Regions from separate parts of the Arcticibacterium sp. GJ41-1 genome, predicted to be linked through region 2. Evidence: riboswitches for the same ligand, from Rfam matches in the RefSeq annotation. Region 2 holds a riboswitch; the other holds the start of a gene.
What was found. Region 2 has a riboswitch for thiamine pyrophosphate ahead of AC0L6O_RS02240 (TonB-dependent receptor). Riboswitches for the same ligand answer to the same signal wherever they lie in the genome.
Positions count from the first base shown of each region.

Region 1: linked by a shared signal. The riboswitch ahead of AC0L6O_RS13970 (class I SAM-dependent methyltransferase) and the one ahead of AC0L6O_RS02240 (TonB-dependent receptor) in region 2 are both predicted to bind thiamine pyrophosphate.

Region 1 is NZ_CM147888.1:3,363,102-3,375,480, reverse strand. Features, by position in the region: gene ald (alanine dehydrogenase) at 80-1,162, shown strand; gene AC0L6O_RS14005 (Gfo/Idh/MocA family protein) at 1,338-2,621, shown strand; gene AC0L6O_RS14000 (hypothetical protein) at 2,743-3,030, opposite strand; gene hemJ (protoporphyrinogen oxidase HemJ) at 3,146-3,685, opposite strand; gene AC0L6O_RS13990 (OmpA family protein) at 3,754-5,634, shown strand; gene AC0L6O_RS13985 (Trm112 family protein) at 5,809-6,084, opposite strand; gene AC0L6O_RS13980 (thiamine phosphate synthase) at 6,086-6,709, opposite strand; gene AC0L6O_RS13975 (AIR synthase family protein) at 6,706-7,761, opposite strand; gene AC0L6O_RS13970 (class I SAM-dependent methyltransferase) at 7,766-8,482, opposite strand; TPP riboswitch at 8,551-8,646, opposite strand; gene AC0L6O_RS13965 (glucuronyl esterase domain-containing protein) at 8,701-9,930, opposite strand; gene AC0L6O_RS13960 (OmpA family protein) at 10,508-11,536, opposite strand; gene AC0L6O_RS13955 (3'-5' exonuclease) at 11,870-12,379, shown strand, end outside.
Region 2 is NZ_CM147888.1:529,454-541,832, reverse strand. Features, by position in the region: gene AC0L6O_RS02275 (SusC/RagA family TonB-linked outer membrane protein) at 1-1,739, opposite strand, end outside; gene AC0L6O_RS02270 (LacI family DNA-binding transcriptional regulator) at 1,905-2,909, opposite strand; gene AC0L6O_RS02265 (2-dehydro-3-deoxygalactonokinase) at 3,048-3,977, opposite strand; gene AC0L6O_RS02260 (bifunctional 4-hydroxy-2-oxoglutarate aldolase/2-dehydro-3-deoxy-phosphogluconate aldolase) at 3,970-4,608, opposite strand; gene AC0L6O_RS02255 (polyprenyl synthetase family protein) at 4,614-5,585, opposite strand; gene AC0L6O_RS02250 (APC family permease) at 5,586-6,923, opposite strand; gene AC0L6O_RS02245 (fluoride efflux transporter FluC) at 6,969-7,331, shown strand; gene AC0L6O_RS02240 (TonB-dependent receptor) at 7,575-9,803, opposite strand; TPP riboswitch at 9,904-9,996, opposite strand; gene AC0L6O_RS02235 (hypothetical protein) at 10,191-10,409, shown strand; gene AC0L6O_RS02230 (guanyl-specific ribonuclease) at 10,412-10,774, shown strand; gene AC0L6O_RS02225 (barstar family protein) at 10,826-11,278, shown strand; gene AC0L6O_RS02220 (DUF2911 domain-containing protein) at 11,338-11,862, opposite strand; gene mutL (DNA mismatch repair endonuclease MutL) at 11,994-12,379, shown strand, end outside.

The DNA.
Region 1 (12,379 bases), 2.5 Mb from region 2:
TTCTTCACTCTTATCTTTGTGGCACAATTACACTTCATCATATAATTACCAATTAACTACGCGAAAGTAGAAACCAAATATGTTAATAGGAGTTCCGGCAGAAATAAAGAATAATGAGAATAGAGTAGCCATAACTCCGGCTGGTGTTGTTGAACTTGTAAAGTTCGGTCATAAAGTTCTTATTCAATCTAATGCGGGCTCAGGAAGTGGTTTTGAAGACAAAGAATATATTTCTGTTGGAGCTGAAATAGTTCCTACTATTGAGGACGTTTACGCCAAGGCGGAAATGATTCTGAAAGTAAAAGAGCCAATTGCTCAGGAGTATGATTTAGTTAGAGAAGGTCAATTAGTATTCACTTATTTCCATTTTGCAAGTTCAGAGCCTTTAACCAAAGCCATGCTTAAAAGTAAGGCGGTTTGTTTGGCTTATGAAACAGTGGAAAGTTCAGACGGTTCTTTGCCTTTGTTAATTCCGATGTCGGAGGTAGCAGGAAGAATGTCTATTCAGGAGGGTGCCAAATACTTAGAGAAACCATTAAAAGGTAAAGGGATTTTACTAGGTGGTGTTCCTGGAACGCCAAGAGGAAAAGTATTGGTTTTAGGTGGTGGTATAGTAGGTACACAAGCAGCTAAAATGGCAGCAGGCTTAGGAGCCAATGTTATCATTATGGATATCAGTCTTAAAAGATTGAGATACTTAGCAGACATAATGCCTGCCAATGTTACCACCATGATGTCTAACCAACATAATATAGAATTAGCGATTAAAGAGGCCGATTTGATAGTAGGAGCCGTATTAATTCCTGGAGCTAAAGCACCTCGTCTTATTAAAAGAGAAATGCTTAAGAAAATGAGACCAGGAACGGTACTGGTAGATGTGGCTGTGGACCAAGGCGGTTGTATTGAAACATGTACACCTACCACACATGAAGACCCCACTTTTATTATTGACGATATAGTACACTACTGCGTAGCAAATATGCCAGGAGCAGTACCATATACATCTACTTTGGCTTTGACAAACGCCACATTGCCTTATGTTTTAGAATTGGCGAACAAAGGCTGGCAAAAAGCTACGGAAGAAAACCTTGAATTAAAGAAAGGTTTAAATATTGTCAACGGAGAAATAGTACATAAAGGCGTAGCGGAAGCTTTCGCTTGATTTATATAAGATTTTAGATTTCCTTAAACTGTTATGATAATGTATACCCCAGAGTTTTCTGGGGTTTTACTTTTTTAGGGCTACTTCGTCTACTGTTTCGGGGTTTTTCTCCTAGCTTAATTGCTCCGCTTGTTATTTGTTTTAAATTTATAGAGAACACTAACAACCCTATACCATGACACTAATACCTTCAAGAAGAAGCTTTATCAAGAAAGCGGCTATATCGGCTTTTGCCTTTCACTACATTCCAGACCTGATAGGTAAACCTTCGGCTAGCGATAAAGTTAGAGTAGCTCACATTGGAGTAAATGGCATGGGAACAAATCATTTGAACTGGTTTACCAAACTCCCTGAGGTGCAAACTGTGGCTCTCTGTGATGTGGATAGCAATCATTTGGCAAAAGCGAAAAATGTTCTTTTAGGACATAAACCAAATCAAAAAGTAGATACCTATGACGACTTCCGAAGAATTTTAGACAGAAAAGATATTGATGCTATTACCTGTGCTACGCCAGACCATTGGCATGCTCAAATAGCCATTATGGCGTTTCAAGCAGGAAAAGATGTGTATGGCGAAAAACCACTTTCTTATACGGTAAAAGAAGGTCAAATGATGTTGGCATCTATGAATGCTAATAAGAAGGTGTTTCAGTTAGGTAATCAAATTCATGCTGGCGATAATTACCACCGTGTGGTAGAATTAATTCAGGGTGGTGCCATAGGCAAAGTAAAGAAAGTAAGGCTGTGGAAAGCAGGCGAGCCACCTGTGATAGAGAATGCATCTTATCAAAAAGTACCATCTGAGCTCAATTGGGATATGTGGCAAGGACCAGCCCCTGAAAGAGACTATTTCCCAGAAAGGTGTCATTTTACCTATCGCTATTTTATGGATTACTCTGGCGGTGTTTTCCAAGACTTTTGGTGTCACATTGCGGATATAGTGTGGTGGAGTATTTCGCCCGAAAAACTTAAATCTATTGATGCCAAAGGCATAGTAAGTCCAGGGGTGGGAGATACACCTTTAGAAATCAGCATTGATTATAAATTTAAAGGACTAGATATTCAATGGACTTCTAAAGCTCCTGATGTACCAGGTGCTGCAGGAAAGCATATTGGGGCCTATTTTGAGGGAACTAAAGGAACTCTTTTATGTGACTATGGCAGCAAAGAAATTAGACTGGATGGTACCGTTTTAAAAGACATTGATAGTATTCCTATAACATTAGAGCGTTCTCCAGGGCATCAGCAAAATTTCATAGATTCTGTGAAAAACAGAGTGCAGCCAGAGTCAAATTTGGCCTATGCTAGAGAAATGACTTTGCCAATGCACCTAGGCCTTATTTCATGGAAATTAGGTCGTCCATTAAAATGGGATTACAAAAAGGAACTGTTTAAAGGAGATACCGAAGCCAATGCACTACTTTTTAGGGAATATCGCACAGCTTATAATTGGATTTAAATTATGAATGATAATACTACCAGAGAGGTATAAGCTGAATAGAAGTCCGCCCTGAATTTTGGCAAATGCCTTCTAAGAGATTATTTGAACAGTTCTTAGCTAAGAAAGTGGCGGATTCTGGTTATTTATATTCCTCTACCAGTTGTTCCCATTCTTGGTCTAAACTAATGGTTGGGTAGGGGAGATTTAACTGACGGTACCACCAGCCTGCATTAAAACGGTCTCCCTCTTTTCTGTGGAGGTAGGCGTGAATTCTATCGTAATCACGCTGCCCTTCTTTCTTTTGAGCGAGTTCGTGAGCTCTTTCCCAGTTGCCCTTGTAATCTTGCCACAGGCTTTTTTGCATGTCGGTGCTGAGTTCGTTTTCTGAGCTTATGTTTTTGAAGCGTTCTAGGTAGCTGTCTTTCATGATATTTATATTTAATGACGGTTTAATAAGTCCTTAAAAGTCCCAGAGAGGCGAAATGTTAGTGAACCCATTACAAAAAATAGTTCTGAGCTTTAACCATTTAAGGCACTTTTGATTATTTGTTTCTGCTCTTTTTGTAAGCTTTAGCTATTAAAAACAGCAAAAAGCCAAAGGCCATAACGCCGCCAAAAAGGTAAAGGAAGTTTAAAACATCTTTAACCACAGCCAGTAGCACTATGGAAATTAAAAAGAGGGTTGGTAATTCGTTTAATAATCTAAACTGAAAAGAGCTGTACGTCTTAAGGCCTTGTTCTTGCTTTTTGATGATGCTTTTGCAGTAAAGATGATAGCCAGTAAGTAGAACTAATAAAACGAGTTTTACTTTTATCCAGTTTTGGTTTAAAATAGCAGGATTAGTAGCCAGCATTAATAAGCCAAAAGTCCAGGTGAACATCATGGCGGGGTTGCAAATGATTTTATAAACTCGCCAAGACATTTGCGTAAATTGAGTTTTCCAGTCTTGTCTTAAATGTTCTGGTTTTTCGTCCGCCTCGGTGTGATAAACAAAGATGCGAACAAGGTAAAACATACCTGCAAACCAAGAAACGAAACCTATTATGTGGAAGGCCTTAAAATATTGATAGTACTCCATCATGCTGCGGTATGGTGTTTGCGTTTTGAAAATAAAAACAAAATTAAAGCGTTAGATTCGAATAGACCCATATGAAACTAAAAATTACGCTATTTCTTTTAATTTTTGTCGCTTGCATTGCTACAAATGCACAAGATAAAAAGGCTTTGAACTTCTTTGAGAAAGGAGAAGAGGCTTTTCTTAAACGTGACAACGCCACTGCCCGTGATTTTTTCTTAAGGGCAATAGAGCGATATCCTGATTATGTTTTGGCCTATTATAAACTGGGTCAAATAGCTTACTCTTCAAGAGACTTAGGCAATGCTAAAACCTATTTTGAAAAGCTATTAGCTTTAGAACCAGAAAACAAAAGTTATGTTTTGGCGTACACGTTTCTAGGTTCGGAGGCATTGAAAGTAAATCAATATGAAAAGGCAAAGGAGTATTTGACTGTGGCTTTGGAAAAAACTAGAGAAGGTACTCCGGCTTATATGCAGTTAGAAAAGCAAATACTCAACTGTACTTATGCTTTAGAGATTTTAGAAAAGCCGTTAGTGATAGAAGCCTCTCGCATGCCAGCAGTTTTAAACTTTAAAGACATGCAGTATTTTCCGGTGTTTACGGCAGATGGTGCTGCCATTTACTATACTGCCAGAACTAAGGATGCGGATGAAGATATTTACATCTCCTATAAGAAAGAAGGTGTTTGGTCAAAACCAGAAGGAATTTCTGATATGATAAATACCGACTTTAATGAAGGTACTTGCACCATATCTGCCGATGGTAAAACCATGGTATTTACCAGTTGTGATGGGCGTGAAAGCCTTGGTAGTTGCGACCTCTTTATTACTCGTTTAGGTGAAAACGGTTGGTCGGTGCCACAAAATATGGGTCCTAATGTTAATTCGCCGTTTTGGGACTCGCAGGCTTCATTGTCTTCTGATGGGAAGGTTATTGTTTTTTCGTCAGACCGGTATGGAGGAGTGGGAGAAAAAGACCTTTATGTAAGTACGCTTGGGGAGATGAATGAGTGGGGGAAAGCTAGAAACTTAGGAAAAGTGGTGAATACGCCGAAAGATGAAATATCACCGTTTTTACATGCTAATGGGAAAAGCCTGTTTTTTGCTTCTCAAGGGCATTCTGGTTTGGGTGGTTTTGACTTGTTTTTAAGCAACAAAATAGAAAACACCATGACCGAGCCGCTAAACCTTGGTTACCCTATTAATGATGGTTCTGACCAATTTGCTTTGGTTATTTCTGCCGATGGCAAACAAGCTTTTTATACCAAAGAAGAAGGAGAAAAGGTCAATATGTTTCAGTTTGACCTGCCAAAAGAGTTAAAAGAGAAGTTTGACCCTACTTTTTACCTGAAAGGACACGTGTTCGATTCAGAGAGTGGTGATGTTTTAGGAGCGTCGATAAAGCTAATAAACCTCAATACCAAAGAGGTGGTTTCTTCTTTTGTGGCTGACGCAAAAACTGGGGAGTATTTGGCGGTTCTTCCTTTTTCTGGCAATTACGGTTTATATGTAGAGCATCCTTCTTACTTTTTCAAAAGCCTTTCTTTTAGTTTCAATTCAGAGGCAAAAAAGAATAATAAAGAGCTAGAAATAGGCTTAGATAAAATAGACAAAGAGAAAATTGAAGTACTAAGTAATATCTATTTTGATGAAGCCAAATGGGATTTGAAGCCTGAGTCACTAGTGGAATTAAGCAAACTTTCAGAACTCATCTGGAAAAATCCGTCATTGAAAGTAGAAATATCAGGTCATACAGATGATGTGGGTACAGCAGAAAGCAATCAAGAACTTTCTCAAAAAAGAGCTCAAGCCGTGGTAGATTATCTCATAAGCGAGGGTTTAAGCAAAGATAATGTAACGGCAAAAGGTTACGGAGAATCTAAACCACGAGCCAGCAATAAAGACGAAGCTGGCAGAAGCCAAAACAGAAGGATAGAGTTGAGGTTTTATTGAGTAATTGGCTTGCTTTAGGTTTTAATTAGGTAGATGATGAATTATATGGAGGGTCATGACGGGAACGCAACCGCTCCGCTCGACCTGACATTCAAAGTTGCGTTTTTGATATTGCAATATTAAGTATTCTGTCAGTTCGAACGGAGACGAGAACAGTCCCTTTATCTACCTAAACTATCCCTCAGCACTCACCAATCTAAAATTCTCAATTGATTTTCCTTTTAGCTCATTTGCCCATCTGTCTAGCACAGGTTGTTCTAGTTTGAATTCTCTGTATTCGTCTGGGCTCATGATGGGGATGCCTTTGATGATAGGGTATAAGCGATTACAGCTATTGCACACAAAAAAACCTTCCAAAACGTTTTCGTCCAAATCCTTTGTAATTTCTGTTAGGGTAAGGTCTGCCTTATCAAAAGGACAGCATAATTTCTTTATAGTTTCAGGTCTCATTTTACTTACTATTTAATTTTTCTTGATATTTTTTTATGGCTAGGTCTGGTGTATCGGAACTCATTACACCCGATACCACCGCTACGCCGTTGTATTTTAAGTCACTTAGTTTATCCATGTTTTCAGGCTTTATTCCGCCCGCTAAAAATATGGCTGCTGAGAATGTTTTTGACGCCTCGCGAATGGTTTCAAATTCCACCAAATCACAGCTATTTGCTGTGGTAGAAGGAAATATGGAGCAAAAGGATATATAATCTAGTTTGTTTTCATTTGCCCACCGAATCCATTCCAAATCATTATTACAGGTCAATCCACTTAAAAAGGGCTGACCTATTTTGGCTTTTAGCTCGCTATAGTTTTCTGGTATTTCATCAAAATGAACTCCATCTGCCGAAGTATTTTGGAGCAATTTCCATCGGTTATTTATAAAAACAGGCACGTGCTTAGCATGACATAGCTCACATACTTTGTCTATGAGGTTTGTGCTGTTTTGTCCTTCTTTAAAATTATCCCAAACCTGCACGGCTGCTAGCTTTTCTTTTAAGGCAGCGTTTAGTTTGCTAAGCAAAAGGCTTTCTTCCATAGAAGGGTCTATCACCAAGTAAATGCCAGATTTTATGCTCATTTCCATCCAGAATTTATGGCTTTGAAAAATGCCGCCCAGTATGGGTCATCTTCCTGATAAATCACATCATTGGCTTGCTCGTTTTCTATCATTTTGATGCCTTGCTCTTTCTCAACAATTTCACCTACTTCGGTGCACTTGATATCGGCTACAGCCAAACGATTGATAACATTCTCCACGGCTTCTTTTTTGCAGGTAATTATCATAGCACCAGCACCTATGCAGTTTCTTGGGTCTAGGTCAAATAATTGACACACTTCCTTTTGAATAGTACCAATGGGCAACTTTTCATTATAGATTTTGGCACCGTTATTTGAAGCCATTGCCAACTCATAAATTGCCCCCATTACACCACCTTCCGTTACATCATGCATGGCGGTAATATCTTTATGCTCATGATTTTTGCCCACGGCAGTAAGAGCATCTTCTAGCGACGAGGTATGATAAAAAGTAGCACTCGCTTCTTGTTGCAGTTCGTTTCCTAGCTTGTTTTTGACTGTTTCCGGAAAACACATGGCTAGTATAGCTGCCGACGAAATAGCACAAGTTTTAGTCACCAAAATAGCGTCACCTGGTTTTGCATATTTAGAAACCAGCATTTGGTCTTTTGGAGCTACGCTTATAAACGTGCCGCCACCTGCTATGGTAGAGTTTTGTCCTTCTATAAAACCTGTGTGACCACCTGTTATGGCAATGCCAATTTTGGAACAAAATCCATGTACATAATCCCAGTAAACTTGAAAGTCGGCCTTAGAAAACGTGGATGGAAGATTTAAAACAAACTGACCATACATAGGAGCAAAGCCCGTGGTGGCCATATCATTTGCCATCAGCTGAACAGAAAGCCATGCCGACTCTTCCAAACCTAAACTTGGAATAAGCGAAAGTGGGTCGCTGGTCATGGCCATTGCCATTCCTCCAGGCAAATCTACCAAAGATACATCTACGCCAAATTGAGGCCCTACGGCTACTTCTGGTCTTTTATGCCCACATTTTTGACTGATAAACTGTTCGAAAATATGACTGTCAATTTTGCCTAATTTCTCGCTCATGGTGTCAGTCGTTTAGTTTAACGTATAAGCCGAAAAAGTCGCCTAAAGGTAAATTCCATTGCTGTACAGGAAACCAGTTTGGCAAGCCAGTGCAGGTCCATTCTATAGAATAATCTCTGCCTTCAAGTGCCTCTTCTATAATTTTGGTAAGCATGGCAGGCGAGTAAAAAGTGGCGGTCAAGTAAAAAGGGTTTAATCCGAAAACCTCCTGCACTCTTCTACGCACCACTTTAGTGGAGTTTCTGTTCATCATGCCCATGGCTATGCCGCATTTAGCCACGCGAGCCGCTTCTCTAATCACCTTTACAGGGTCTTTGTAGTACTCAAAAGTGGTAATGAAAGCCAATGAGTCAAAGGTATTGTCTTTGAAAGGCATGTGATGCGAATCTGCCATGACTAAGTCTCCGTCAAACAAATGCACCGCTTGTGATAGCATCAAAGGAGAAATGTCTCCACCGGTGGCTTCAATTCCTATGTTTTTCCACCATCTGGTAAAACGTGCCGTACCACAGCCAAACTCTAGCAAGGTTTTTACGCGTTTGTCTTTAGAAACCAGCTGCTCCATGACCTTCTTTTGCCATACTTCGGCACGCTTGTAACGGCCTTCGTACCACTGCTCGTAGGTGTCGGTGTGTTCTCTGTTAAAAAACCACTCAGGTCGGTTTTGCCAGTTTTGGTCTTGCTGCGGAATAAGTACCCCTTGTCTTTTTTCTATTTCCATTTTATGATTTGTTTAAAAACAAAAACTCCACTGAATGGGGTATACCAAAACAGTGGAGCATAAAATGTAATATCTTAAGCTTGCATCCCTCCGTTGGCATTATCCATATCAGGTTTCGGGTATTATCTCAGCTTGGCATTTGCCAGGCACCCCGTGCGTTATTGCTACGCAAATATAGCATAAAATGGGTAGCTCAAAGAAAAGAATAGAGCAATTGCCTATTTTAGATGCTTATCAGCAAAATCTAAGTAATTAGCCCAATCTATAGGCATAACTTCGTGTTTTCCACTTCTGTTATGGTAGCCTAACGGGCCTATTTGTTGGCTTTTATTTAATGCAGGCGACGTTTCAGGGATTTTATCAAAACCATAGGCCTGATAAAGTTTAGAAGCATGATATAAACTTAAGTATTGGCCGCGTGGATCGGCCCACTGGTCATCTTTTGCACTTGCTACGTATAATGGTCTAGGTGCTATTAAAGCCAGTAGCTGATGCTGGTCAATAGGTAAAGCGGCTTCATTGCTATTATAATCTTTAAATTTAGCGGTAAACCAATGAGGGAAACGAGTGTTTATTACTTCTACTGTTTCGCCATATTCACGTTTAGAAAGAGCCGCTCCACCACAGCCAGATTCGTTTGAAATAGTCATTTTAAAGCGTGGGTCTTGGGCAGATGCCCAAAGTGCTGCTTTGCCTAATCTTGAATGGCCAAAAACAGCTACATTCTTTGCGTCCACGTCATTATCTGTTTCTAGGTAATCCATGGCTTTAGAGAATCCTACCGCCCATGCTCCTATAGTTGCCATGGAAGTTTCGCCAAGAATACTGTGAAGTCCATTTTTAAAACTGTCGTCAAAATCAGGGTCTAGGTCACCGCAATAGATATTTGCTAGTCCGTAACCTCTGTCAATGATTTTTTCAATAGGCCATCTGTAGGCACGCACACCTCTAGACGTTTCTGTGGCTTTGTTGTTTTCAATGAAAAAGGCTTCCTTATTTGGGACCCAGTTTTCTGAAATAGAAATGCCCGAATCTGTAGACAGAGTATGATTGCCATAGAAGTTCAGACCAAGAAAAACGGGAGCTTTACTAACTGCTTTAGGGGTAAAAAGCATAATAGAAAAGGAATGTTGTTTTCCATTTCTTTCCATAGTACAGACTATTTCCTTTCTGATGGCTTTTCCGTTTAGGGCTTCATTGTCTTGATTAGTTATTTTAAAACTCGTTTTTACACCTTCTAAATCTGTTTTTCCGTAAACTTCGGATTCAAAAAGACTCAAAGTTTCTGCACGTCTTTTGCTTTCCCAGTCGTTCACAGTTTTTCCATCTTCTAAAATAGCAGGGAGTTTATAAACAGGAACTTTGGCTTCGTCATAATTAGTTGCTTGCTGTGCCATAATAGGGGTGATTAAGAAAATGCTTATAAAAGCAATGAATAGGTTTTTCATGGGTTGTTTTCTATAGAAATGATTGAGTGTTTAAATTTAAGAAAAATGTGGTAGCAGGATTTGAAATTAGTGGATTTTCTGAGGGTGGGTTTAAGGACTAAAAGTTTTTACGGTGTAATACAGTAATACGAGGTTCTCGGCTTCGCTCGAATTGACAATAGGGTCGTTTGTTTAAGGATGTTCTATTGCCATCGTCAGTTCAATCGACAGTCGCCGCCTGTCGACAGGCTGGGAGAACTGTCTTACAAGGGTGATTTAGTCGAGTCTCCATTGGACACTCTATTACCAGGAATAGAGTATAGCGATATTTGAAGAAGTGTAAGGAGGTTCTCGTCTACGCTCGAACTGACAATAATAGTGTTGATTTTAAGTTCATTACATTCGCTTACTGTCAGTTCGAGCGACAGTCCCTGCCAGACGGCAGACTGGGAGAACAGTCATTTAAGGGCAATTCCTAGAGATTTTTAAGTCCAATGGTCTCTAACGGAGATTCTGTTAAAGGAAAAGCAAGAATGCTCATAAAACTGATTTAGTCTTATGAGCATTCTTTTTAGTAGAGTTTTAAAAAGTAGCTTTTCTACTTCAACACTATTTCAACACGTCTATTTAAGGCTCTTCCTTCTTCTGTGTTATTTATGGCAAGTGGAGATAATTGACCCACACCATGAGAGGATATTTGCGAAGTACTGATGCCATACTTGTTAGTCAAAGCAGACGCCACAGCTTTTGCCCTTTTTTCAGATAGAACTTGATTTGTGGCTAGTGAGCCTACATTATCTGTATGACCTACTATATAATACTTTTGACTAGTATTGGCTTTTAAGTACTCAGAAAGAGTTTCAATGATGGCGTAAGACTCTTGGGTAAGGTTATCACTGCCAAAATCAAATAATATGTTGTGAAAGACCTCTTTTCCTTCGTTTTTTATTTTTTCTTCAATTGAAGCTGCCGAAACTTGACCTGTTTCCATATCCTCTTTTTCCACTATGATGGCTTGCACAAAAATATTATCGGACAGACCTTCCCAAGAGGTTCTGTTGTAATGGATGAAAAGTCCTAGGGTGTAAATACTACCATCTCGCTTGCCTTTAGCTACAAAAAAAGCATTGTCAGAATCTACATTTTTAGCCTGACTAGATAAAGAGAATCTAAAGTAACTTTTAGGTTTAATGAACTCATATTCGTTGATAACTCTTTGTTCCCCAAATATCGGATAGACCGTTTGAATCTTGTAAGAACCTGAAATATTTTTTCTGCCAAATGCGGAATGGATAATTTCAAAATCTGCATTTTTCAAAGCTTGTTCATAGTTTCTTTGAACCTCTAAGACGGTAGCTCTTTGGCTGTTTTCTATCCCATAAATAATGCTTGTAACTTTCCCTTCTTCAGTGAGTTCTTTAGGTGCACCGTTATTTGATGTAATTTTAGAAATAGGAAAAGTGACCGAGTTAAATTTGGTTTCATCATAAGCTACTATGCAGCTGTTTTTATACTTTTCTAGTAGAGGGTGATTGACAGAGCCAGTTACATCTGGGCAAATGGTGCGTTCCTGTGAAACGGCAATGAAAGAAATTAGTGTGAATAGTAATGATAGTGTTTTTCTCATTAGGTGTATTTAAAGTTTTATGTATTTATTGATGTATCCAATATGCAATATAAATGCGAAACATAATAGGAGTGCCTGTTTAACGAAATGTTAAAATGTGACCGTTTAATAATGTACTAGTTTTGCAAAGCTATAAAGATTTGACAGTTTCCTTTATATGAAAGTAGGGACTCTTAGTCCTGTCAGTTCGAGTGATTTGAGAACAGTCTAAACAAGGCTAACTCCGAAGAATTCCTAATTATCGACTAAGCGGTGGTGTTTTTTTGGGTTCAAAACTAGTAGGTTGCAGAGGCAAAGGAATAGATGCTAACACTCCACTATAAACAAGGTGAAATGGATTTTATAACAATAGATTTTGAGACTGCAACAGAACAAAGAGATAGCCCTTGTGAAATAGGACTAACCTTCGTTGAAAATTTTCAAATTGTGGATAGTAAATCATGGCTAATCAAACCGTTATATGAAGAATTTAATTCTTTCAATATTTCAATTCATGGAATTAGACCAAGAGATGTTGCTGATAAACCAGAATTTGATGTGCTATGGAACGAAATAAAACCCTTGATTGAGAATAAGTTCCTTATTGCTCATAATGCAGGTTTCGACTTTAGTGTTTTAAGAAAAACGCTTGAAGCATATAATTTGCCTTTTCCTGAATTGGAATACTCATGTAGTTATATTTTTTCTAAAAAGGTTTGGTTCGGCTTGCCACGGTATGATTTAAAAACCTTGTGCAATCATAATGGCATTTCATTTAATCACCACAGAGCAGAAGCAGATAGCAGAGCAACTGCCGAACTTGCGATAAAAGCTTTTAAGAAAAGTGGAGTTACTTCTAAAGAT
Region 2 (12,379 bases):
GAGTTCAATGCCCAGCTACTTGCAGAACCTGAGTTCAACTGATTTTCAGAACCAAAAGAAAGATACTTGAAGCTATCGTCTTCGTATGCGAAAGTACTTCTAGAAGCAGAAAAGCTCTCTCCGTAATATTTGATAGCTTCTTGACCTAGCAAGGCGTCAAAATTGTGCTTTCCAAAAGCATTGTTATAGGTCAATGTATTTGAAAAAGTAGACTGATAGTTGAAGCTGTTTGAAGTACTTAGAGAGTTGGTATTATTGCTTGCCAAAATCTCATCATACACCGGAGAAAAACTTCTTCTGTTATAATTCTGAAAGTCAAGACCGATAACAGATTTGAACACAAAATTGTCAACATTGATGCTTGCAAAAGCACTTCCTAAAGCCTGAATTCTTTTTTGGTTATTTCCTTTTCCTCTATCTAAAGAACCCAATGGATTTCCAATATCATTTAAAGTGTTACCAGCAAAATCTCCATTTGTATTTTTGACAGGAACTATAGATGGGAATTTGTAAGCATTGTAAATAATACTACCCAAAGCACTGTTCGTGTTTACAGAAACTTGGTCTCTGTAAGAAAGACCTAAATTCTCTCCGATAGTTAAGAAGTTAGTTAACTTATAGGTAGAGTTAAACCTTGCTGAATAACGCTCAAAACCAGTATTCTTAATGATACCTTCTTGATTGAAGTAACCTAAACTTAGAGAGTTTTGAGCTCTTTCACCACCTTTTAAAAGAGTAACATTATAAGAATGAATAGGTGCCGTTTGCATTATTTCCTTTACCCAGTCCACATCTGCACTAGGAATGGTTTGAGCAGCATCTAAGAAAGCAGGTATGGTAGGATTGTTTGGGTCGTTACCATAAATATCGCTTGCCGGAACCTGACCGTCGTTCTTAGTGGCTTGCCATAAAGCATCACCATACTGCTGAGCATTAAGCATTCTTGGCTGATTAAATGGAGCCTGTACACCAGAATAAGCATCAAAGCTCACCTTGAAAGCATCTTTTGTTCCACCTGTTTTGGTAGTAATAATTACCACACCATTAGCCGCTCTAGAACCGTAAACAGACGCAGAAGCGGCATCTTTTAAGACCTGCATGGTAGCAATGTCATTTGGATTAATGCTATTCATGCCATTAGAAACAGGAATACCATCCACAATCACCAATGGGTCGTTATCATTAATGGTACTAAAACCTCTTACTCTTAAAGAAGCTCCGCCACCAGGAATGTTATCACTCATCACCTGTACACCAGGAAGCCTACCATCTAACATTTCTACCACGTTAGATTTTGGCAAAGCTTTAATATCGTCTGGGTCAATAGAAGCTACAGCAGCAGTAATGTTTCTTCTGCTTTCTGTACCGTAACCTACCACCACAAATTCCTCTAAAGCCTGCGTATCTGGAAGTAAAGCCACTTTGATATTTGACTGATTACCTACCAACACTTCTTGGCTAAGGTAACCCACAAAAGAAAAAACCAAGACTGCATTTTGGCTCTCCACATTTAAAGAAAAGGCTCCGTCTCCGTCAGAAATAGTACCAACAGATGTTCCTTTTATCACTACAGAAACACCTGGCATGGGTGCACCTGTCTCATCACTAACCGTCCCTTTTAATGCTCGCACATCATAAGTAAACGGCTCTCCCGCAAAAGCATGTTGCTCTAAGAATAAACAACTCAAAACTGTGAATCCAATAATGAATTTCAGTTTTACCACGTAATTTTTAAGCATAGAATTAAAGTGTATTAATTGATTTCGTTCAAGCCGCAAAAGAACGATTCACTTATTACCTTTTTGTTCGCTAAATATTAAGCTATGGTTAAGAAAGAAGTATTGGCGTTTAGCCTATAAACAGCATTTATAGCTCAGAAAGAGCGTTTTTGCGTCAAAAAACAATCACCTAGGCTGTGATGATTCTCTTACCTTTAAGACTGTTGGTAAGACTATTGCATCAGGAACGAAGGGCTCGTTACTGTTGATCATTTTCAATAAATTTTCCATGATCTTTTCCGCCATTATTTTCACGGGTTGACTAATGGCTGTAATGCTTGGTGTGAAGACCTCATAAAGCACATGGTCGTCAAAACTTATCAAACCTATCTTTCTATCTAACTTATTAATGGCTCCAAGGCCACTAAGAGTAAGCAGATTTGTTGAAAAAATGACCGCATCTATCTCAGAATTCTTGTTTATAAACTCAAGAATTTTATTTGCATTTCCTGTGTAATCAACATCAAAAGGTATTTTTAAAACACTTGGCTTCAAATTATTTTCGGTAACAAAAGCTTGATATCCTTTTAATCTATCCTGACGACTGCTCTGGTTTGATTGAAAAGTTACAAAAGCAATGTTTCTATACCCATTTTCATAAAGATGTTTAGTAGCTTCAAAAGTGCTTTCCGTATTATTCACCACAATACTACTGCAAGCCAAGTTTTCCAAGTATCTGTCATATAACATCACAGGCACCTTATTCTCTAATAAAGCACTTATTTCACTCTCCAAACCTTCTGTAGATGCTACGGCTATACCGTCCACTTTCCTATCTGCCAATAACCTAATAGCCCTCAGGGCCTTCTCTAGTTCGTCATTAGAACTAGTTACTATCAAAGAATAACCTGCTTTTGCAGCCAGTTTTTCTATTTCACTAGAAATATCGGAGAAGAAGGGATTTCTTAATTCACCTACCACTAAACCTAAAGTCATACTCTTTCCTGTCCTTAAGCTCCTGCCAATAAAATCAGGAATATAGCCGACCTCTTTGATATACTTTTCAATGCGATCGATAACCTTCTGACTAATTCTCTTTTCTCTTCCTTTGCCATTTAGGACATAAGAAATTGTAGTCGTTGAAATTTTCAACTCTCTTGAAAGGTCTGCTATGGATTTTTTCTTAGCCACTTAAGATTTAGGATTGGTACTTAATGAGATATAACGATTTTGAACTAAAGCTCTTATACTCGCTCAAACCGTAAGTGTGTTGCAACACTATTTGATGCAAAGATATAAAATGTTTGATTATTTGGTTCAGCGTCCGTTTTACCTAAGACTTTTATAAAGTCTCAAATGACCATTAACAAAGGCTTCACCGGAATTTGTAGACTTTATTGTTGCAGATGCATTCAAAACCTTCAATGCTGAGGTGTAAATTTCTAACAGGTTTCCTTCACTTACTAAATGAACACATGCGATATTTTCAGGAATACTTTTTAACTCAGCACCAATAAGCAAACCACTCAAATAGTGATAACAATCTTCTTTAGCCACAGCCTTTAGCAAACCCAAAGTTCTGGTGTTAAAAGCGAGGTTTAAAAGGTTACCTACAAAGCCTTCTTCTAAACCTTTCTGATAATAAGGATTATCTAAACGCATAGATTCAGGCTTTAAAACGGTGTTTGCTAGAATACTATTGGTGCTTAAAATGTTAAAAAACTCTCCAGTCATAAAGGTCTTAAAATCTATGATTGAGCCATTTTTTACCTCCACATGCTTACTATGTGTTCCTGGTAAAATTATCAATTCCTCTTCATTAGAATCACAGCCAAGAATAATGGTCTCTTCACCACGCATCACATCAAGCTCAGAACTTAAACCTGAAAATATATAGATATCTCTTTCGTCATAAAACGTTGAGTATCTTAAGTCTAAATCACTTACTGAAAGAGGTGTATTGGAATATTTTAATTCTTCAACCCCAATGGAAGACGAAGCCATTCCAGAAATCAAAACAGGCGTTTGCTCTCCGTTTTGACCAACTAGGCTTCTAATTTTCTCTTTTAAAACAGAAAGGAAAAATGCTTTTCGTTCTGAATCTGGCTTGTTCATTGAAAGCCAGTTGGCATTGACCACACTAATTCCTTCGCCGTCTTTTACTTCAGAAAGAACCTGCCCTGTATGTATATCAACAAGTCTTAATCTAAAAGAGCTTGTTCCCCAGTCGCAGCTTATAATGTTTTTTATATCAGGCATGACTCGTCTTAATCAATGCTCTCACTCCTTCTTCTATGGCTTTAAACTCTTTATTTCTAATAAGCTCTTTATTCACCATCCAGCTTCCACCAGCAGCTATTACGTTTCCTACTTTAATATACTCTGCAAAGTTTTCTTGATTTACACCGCCCATAGGAATGAACTTCAAATCGAGGTGACCATATGGTCCAGAAATAGCTTTTAAATACTTTGTACCGCCCAATTGACCGATAGGAAATACCTTCTGGACTTTGATGCCAAATTCATAGGCTCGCTCAATTTCCGACGGACTGAATACGCCCGGAATGTACGGTAATTTGCTCTTTGCTATTTCTTCTACCAAGTTTTCATTAAAACCTGCACTAAGCCCAAAATCAACGTCAATATCTACCAGAGCAGCTATTTGTTCTTTTCTTAGAATAGTACCTGCTCCTATTTTCATTTCAGGAAATTCCTTTTTAATAAGGGCGATAGCCTCCAAAGCGGCAGCGGTACGTAAAGGCACTTCCATCACATTAAGCCCACCTTTTAGTAAAGCTTCCGCCACAAAAAGTGCGTCTTGACTAGACTCCAAAGTGACCGCAGCCAAGATTTTGTCTTTTAATAGTTCCTTGAAAAATATTTCTTCCATTTGTCTTATCTGTCTCTTTTTAAAAGATACTTCCCAAACTCCCTTAGCGTAGTTTTCCTTTCTTCTGCTACCGGAAAGCCATCTATGCCATCAAAACCTTTTTGGAAGTAGCTGTTCATTTCAGCTTCCGCCAGCTCATGTATTCCAAGTTTATCATATATCGCAGTAACGGCCGCTACTTTCTTTTCAGAGTTGAAAACTTTCTTATCTATCCACTCCTTTAATTCTTTTTCTTCTGGTTTTCCTTTGCTCTTTTCTATCGCTTTCAGCATGAGCCAGGTTTTCTTATTCTCTATGATGTCACCCCCTACTTGTTTGCCAAACTTCTTTGGGTCGCCATATACATCTAACATGTCATCTTTGAGCTGAAAGCCTATCCCAAGATTTTCGCCTATTTCAAACAATTGATTGGTCACCACTACATCTTGATTGGCGGCCATACCGCCCAATTCTAATGCAAAACCTAATAAGACTGAAGTTTTCAAACGAATCATCTCTATGTACTCGGCCTCCGTCACATTATTTCGCGTAGCAAAGTTCATGTCATACTGCTGCCCCTCGCATACCTCCGCAGCTGTTTTGTTAAAACGCTTCAATATTTGCTTAAACCTAGCATCTGGCACTTCTGAAAGCAGTTCATAAGCCGCCACTAACATCACATCACCAGAAAGAATAGCCACATCTCTATTCCATTTTTCATGCACGGTTGGTTTTCCTCTTCTTAAAGGAGCTTCATCCATGATATCGTCATGCATTAGGGTGAAATTATGAAAAACCTCAATGGCTAATGCTGGTTTGGTAGCCGTTTCCCAATCCTCTTTGAAAAGATTATAAGCCATTAATGTTAATGCAGGTCGTAAGCGTTTACCGCCCAACTTCATTAAATATGAAATGGGTTCGTACAGCTCTTTAGGTTTTTCACCGTAAGATAATTGAGCTATTTCAGACTGAATATGAGCGAGAAATTTATTTAACATCTAAGACTTATTCTTAACTTTTATTAAACGATAAACTGGATAAGTAAGCAGTAGTACAATTACGGCGTAAAGGCTGTTTTGGCTGTCGCTAATTACTGCCCCTACTAAAAAAGCCATAGACAAAATAAGCATAAACCATGGCAAGAATGGATATAGAGGCACTTTATAAGGTCGTGGCAAATTGGGTTCTTTTTTGCGAAGCATTAATAAAGAGGCAAAACCCATGGCATAGGCGAAAACAAAATAGAAGGTTGCAATATCTAAGAGCCTGCCTGAGGTTTCTTTGCCAATAAATATCAACATTACAGAAAGTGAGCAGGTCAATAGCAGAGCAAATGCTGGCGAACCTCCTTTATTGACTATTTGAGCACGCTTAAAAAACAGCCCATCTCTAGACATCGAAAATAAAGTTCTAGGCGTCATCATCACCTGAGTATTCATAATTCCTATGATTGACACCAAAAGGAAGATGGTAATAATTTTACCCGATTCTTCTCCAAAAACATGAGCCATAGCATCTGCGGCAGCTAATTTAGAAACCTGTAAATCTTCCATAGGTAACACATACAAAATGGCCAAGTTTACTAAGAGATAAATCACAATAATACTAAGCACACCCGAAATCATAGCCTTTGGCAAATTCTTGGTTGCGTCTGTGTTTTCCTCTGTGAAGTATGCCGCAGTGTGCCAGCCATCAAAGGTGTAAAATATGCCTTGCAATGCAGCTATGATGCCTATCAGTAAAGAACCTTCGGTCAGTCTTTTAATTCCTCCTGTGCTTAAATGACCTCCATTTTCGCTGCCATACGAGAAACAAACCAGCACAAAAGCAAGCAAACCGACTGCTTTTATAGCCGACATTATCTCTTGAGAACGCCCGCCTATAGCGGTTCCCACTAAATGAAAACCCGTAAGTATTACTAAAACGACAATGGCTATTGGAACAATAAATGCATTAAGCGAAGGAAAAATAAGAGCTAAATATTCGGCTATGGTGTAAGCACCAAAACCCAAAGAAGCGACCGTCCCTAGCCAACTAGTTATACCTGTTAGAAATCCTAAATAGTCTCCAAATGCACGCTGAGCATACACATACCAAGACCCAGCTTTAGGAACCGAAACGCCTAGTTCAATGGCACATAAGACTCCTAAAAAGGCGTATAAACTCACAGCCACCCACACCCCCATTATAAAAACAGGATTTCCTAGTTCTGCTGCTATAGTTCCTGGTGTTCTTAAAATTCCTGTTCCGATGGTTCCACCTAGTGTAACCGCAATACCAAAACCCACACCTAGGATTTTCAGTAGTTCGTTTTGTTTAGAGCCTTTGTTTGTCAAAATTTGGAATAATGTATCTTTGACAACAAATATCGTATAAAAACATTGGCGAAAACACTCCTTTACATCTTTTTGGGCGGCGGATTTGGAAGCATTAGCCGTTATCTTGTTGCAAAATTTAGTATTAACACTTTTGGAACAGGCTATTCTGTAGGCACTTTACTTGCCAATATTCTTGCGAGTCTTATTCTTGGTTTTGTAGCGGTAAAGACTTTTGAGTCGGAACAAATTTGGAAACCTATGATAGCCGTAGGCTTCTGTGGTGGTTTTAGCACTTATTCTACCTTTAGTTTAGAACTCTATAATCATCTTCAAAACGCAGAATACGGTTTTGTATTAATGCATATTGGCCTAAACTTGATTCTTTGTTTGCTGGCAATAGGTTTAGGAATGATGCTGGGCAGATAAAACGAAAAAATCCAGCTGAGTTGCCTCAACTGGATTTCTGCGGCCAAAATATTTGTCACAGTTTTGGCTTTTTATGGCCAAAACTCCGCCAAATGATACTCCCTTATCTCGTATTCAAGACGGGTTTCACCCGTCTCTATTCATACTTATACCCCGCTGGGGTATGCTACTTCGCTTGAATCGTTTGTCATGAATTCGGTTCGATTTGAGAAAAACACGACAAACGAATATATGTTGGCTAAATTATAACCTCAATTTCAAAGCAGCCAAAAAGTTGGTTCCTGCCTGCGGGTAAACAAAGTTCTCTGTGATTAAGCCATAGTATAAATAGCTGTATGTGTAACCATTTGACTCATACTCTACATTGAATAAGTTATTTACCAATAAACTTAAGGTTACATTTTTCAACCCTTTTGGCTTAAAACTATAATTCACTCTCAAGTCATTCACAAAGAAAGCGTCTAAAGCTCTTTCCTCATTTGAGGTATTATCAAGATACTGTTTCCCTACATATTTAGGCAAAAGAGCTAATTCTAAACCTTTTGCTGGTTTGTATGTCAAACTTCCACCTGCGATAATGTTTGGAGAAAAAGCGATATCGGTATCATTAAATGCATTGACAGCGTCAGGTGTTTCACCATCATAACTTGGAATAAACTCTGTGAAAGCGTCAATCTTATTACTACTCAGTGTGGTATTGACTGAAAGCAACATTTTCTCACCTAGTTTTTGAGCCACCTGAAGCTCTATACCCGCTCTATAACTTTTTGGCACATTTACTCTTACAGCTTCGCCAACATTATTAATAGCTCCTGTTAAAACCAACTGGTCTTTATAATTCATAAAATAACCGTTCACTTCAAACTGTGTATTTAGGGCCAAGTGTCTAAAACCTAACTCAATGTCTTGAAGATTCTCTGCTTTTGGCTTAACAGCCGAAGAAAAAACAGCATCTACAATATCCTGACGGCTTGGCTCTTTATTACCAACTGCATAAGAACCATAAACAGAGTTTGCTTTGTCTATGTTGAAATTTAAACCAAACTTAGGATTGAAAAAGCTATACGTATCATCGGTACTTAATGGAGCTAAAATCTCTGTAGTTCCGTCTATTTCTAATCCTACATTTCTGAACTGAACATCTAGGTAGGCATTCAGTTTTTCAGAAAACTGATAAAACCCTTTTCCATAAATATTGAAATCGGTTTTGACACCTGTGTTATCATACCACCTTTCTCTAATGTTTCCGTTAGAAGCATATTGAGCCCAAATAACTTCGCCAAAATGGTCGCCATCATACTTGTTTAGACCACCACCAAAAGAACCCGTCAGTTTTCCTTGACCTTCATAGTCTAAAGACCAAACGGCTCCGTAGAAATCATTGTCTAACCATTTTCTTTGAATCAAGTCCGTTTCGTCAATCACCTCACCACCTATCACCACATTCTCTAAACCATAATCTTCAAAAGACCTACCGTCTTTATACTGCTCATAATAACCTCTTCCTTTTGTATAATGTAGGGTTGGATTAAATCTCCAGTTGGCTCCTATTTTGAAAGACGTAATTAGTTGGTAATGGTCTTGCTGATAATTATCAACCTCGTTTTCGTATTGATACCAGTTATATGTTCTTCCGCTGGCTAAAAGCTCGCTTTTGAAGTTTTCGTCGTAATAGTTTCTATCAATAAAGTTCTGAAAACCATCCGCATCGCCTGTAGCTAAACTTTGAGGTATTCCGTACCAAGATTGATACGTTTTCTCTTTTCCTGAAAAAACATTAAATCGAACGAAGTTGTCTTTACCATAATAACCGCCCGAAACATAAAAAGACTTTAAGTCAGACGAGGCTCTGTCTACAAAACCATCAGAAGCAATTCTGGACAAACGAGCATCTAGGACAAAATTATTATCCATCAAGCCTGTAGAGGCCATTACGTTGGTTTTTAAAGAATTGAAAGAACCTACCGATGTGTTAATTTCAGCAAATGGCTCGGCTGAATACTTTAAAGTGCTCACATTAATACTAGCACCAAAAGCTCCTGCACCATTAGTAGAAGTACCCACCCCTCTCTGAAGCTGAATACTGCTTACCGAAGAACTAAAATCTGGCATATTAACCCAGAAAACGCCTTGCGACTCTGAGTCGTTAAAAGGAATTCCGTTTACCGTCACGTTCACTCTGGTAGCATCAGACCCTCTTACTCTAATTCCTGTGTAACCAATTCCAGCACCTGCATCTGAGGTTACTACTACAGACGGCATTTGATTTAATAAAAATGGAATGTCTTGACCTACGTTTTGCTTTGCAATTTCTCCTTCGCGAATGGTACTGTAAGCCATTCCTGTTTTTGCATTTGCTCTGGTGGATTTTACCACAACCTCGTTAAGGTCAAGTGTGTCTGACTGAGCAAAAGCAGCTCCGCTCAATACAGAAAGTAAAGTTAAAATGGAAAGTTGAACTAATTTTTTCAAGTTTTTACTTATTTGTACAAAGGCAAATAAGGGGTGAAATCACCATTGAATGGTTCTTAAAAAAAAGTCCATAGACAGCGTTGCTTCCTGTTGACACACAGAAGAACTGGGCTCAAATCCCTTCGTCGGTACTAACCGCATCAGGTTCTATGGGTATAATCTCAGCCTTAAAAAGGCACCCCTTTTGATAATTATTTGACAAAGTTAAACGGATTCTTATTGGATTACGTTAATTTGGTAGAAAGAAATATTCAATTCGGCATTCTTATTGAAGTTTTCTTTTAAAATTTTTAATTTAAGTAAGATTCTATGGCCCAGTTTATGGTCGAGTTTGATCTCCCAACGCCTTTCCCGCCTAATTTTGTGGTTAAGATACCTATGCAAAAAATGGCGATAGACGAACTTATGGACGATGGAAGAATATCTTCTTATGCTCTCTCTATAGATAGAGGAAGATTTTGGGCAGTTATAAATGCCGAAAACGACTTTGGTGTTTTAGATGTTATCAATCAATTTCCACTGATTGACCAAATGCCATACGTAATCACCGAATTAATGTTTAATCATGCAGGGGCTATCCACGTTCCTGGCTTCTCCTTAAATTAGGAATGTATCGTTTAATTTTTCTGTGCTTTTTTCTTCTTACAGGGCTTTCGTCTTGTAAATATGTTGAACAGCAGCTTCATGCTGAAAAAACAACAATTCCCACTGCAGCTTACGACACATGGGAATATGTCAAAAAATACAATAAAGCTCAAAAAGGCTATGTGGGTGGTAGACGGTTTGGCAACTATGAACAGTTGCTACCTAAAAAAACAGCCAACAATAAAAAAGTCAATTACCGCGAGTGGGATATCCACCCAAAGAAAAAAGGGCAAAACCGTGGAGCTGAAAGGTTAGTTACCAGTTCTGACGGAAAAGCCTATTACACTGCTGACCACTACGCCAGCTTTGTCAAATTAGAACCTTAATTTTCTTATTTTTATAAACAATCTAAACATGAAATCTCTTTTGTTTCACTAATGAACAATCTTTTTATCACTAAAAGTCCAGAAGAATTAGCGGACTACTCTCTAATTACAATTGATGGTAAATTATGTAAATCTCTTGCCCAATTTTATGAGGCTATAAAAGAGAAACTACATTTTCCCGAATATTTTGAGCCGAACATGGACTCTCTTGACGAGGTTCTTAACGACTTATCTTGGATTGAAGACGAACGTCTGTTGATTTTCTTCAAAAACTCCTCAGAGTTTTTGATAAATGAGCGTAATGAAAAAAATGTCACATCGCTGTTAGACCTTTTTGATATTACCTGCGAAGACTGGAAATATATGGATGCTGAAGCAGAAGAGGAGGCTCTGGTTACCAATACAGAAGAGGAGGAAGAAGATTATATTATTCCAAAAAAAGAGCTTCTTATTGGATTTTCTCCAAGCGAACGCATGGAAGATTATTTAGCTGAGATTAATTAAAAAAAAATAGCCTGCCCTATCCTAAAGATAACGGCAGGCTATTTTATGTCTATTCCTTTTTAGTTTATCGGAACCTGTACTAAGGTTTTATCCCACTTAAGGTTCATGCTAATTCCTGCAGAATCTACATCTACAAGACTAATTTTAAGTAATTCTGTAGACTCATCTGTCTGAATAGCCGGCACGTCCACTCTTAATACATCTGTTTCTTCATCATAAGACGTTCCCCACTGGCCTGTTTGTGAATTAAACACAATACTCCAATTGTCTTCTCTTGGAACTGTCCATAAAGAATATTCTCCTGCAGCTAGAGCTTTACCTGCCACTGTTACATCTTCGCTAAAAGTAATTACTGTGGCCTCATTGGCTCCAGTTCTCCAAACACGGTCGTAAGGTACCAATTCACCAAAAATAGCTCTTCCTTTTACAGCAGGTTGGCAATATTCTATCTTAATATTCAACTCACCAACGGTGATTTCGGCGGTGTCTTCTGGGCTATGACTTTTAGTCCAGTTCTTAAATACAAAATACGCTACGCCCAATACCGCAGCTACGATAATTAGAATTTTAACCAGTTTTTTCATTTTGAAAGGATTAAAAGGTGTTATTATATGAACAGCTTATCAACATATTTAGTGTTGAAAAAATTCACACCTCATTCGGTCGGAATTGGATAATTGATTAGCCACCTTTGTACGCAAATCATTCTTTTCCTATGGACATTATACACCTTCTTTCTGACACCATTGCTAACCAAATAGCGGCAGGTGAGGTAGTACAACGCCCCGCCTCTGTGGTTAAAGAGCTTATGGAAAACGCCATTGATGCAGGAGCATCTATGGTCAAACTTATTATCAAAGACTCCGGCAAAACACTGGTTCAGGTGGTGGATGATGGAAAAGGAATGTCTGTAACAGACTGCAGAATGAGTTTTGAGCGACATGCTACTTCTAAAATCAGCAAGTCAGAAGACCTTTTTGCCATTAGAACCATGGGCTTTAGAGGGGAAGCTTTAGCATCCATAGCTGCCGTGGCCCAAGTGGAGGTTAAAACCAAAAGAGAAGACGACGAGTTAGGTAACTTATTAGTTATTGAGGGTTC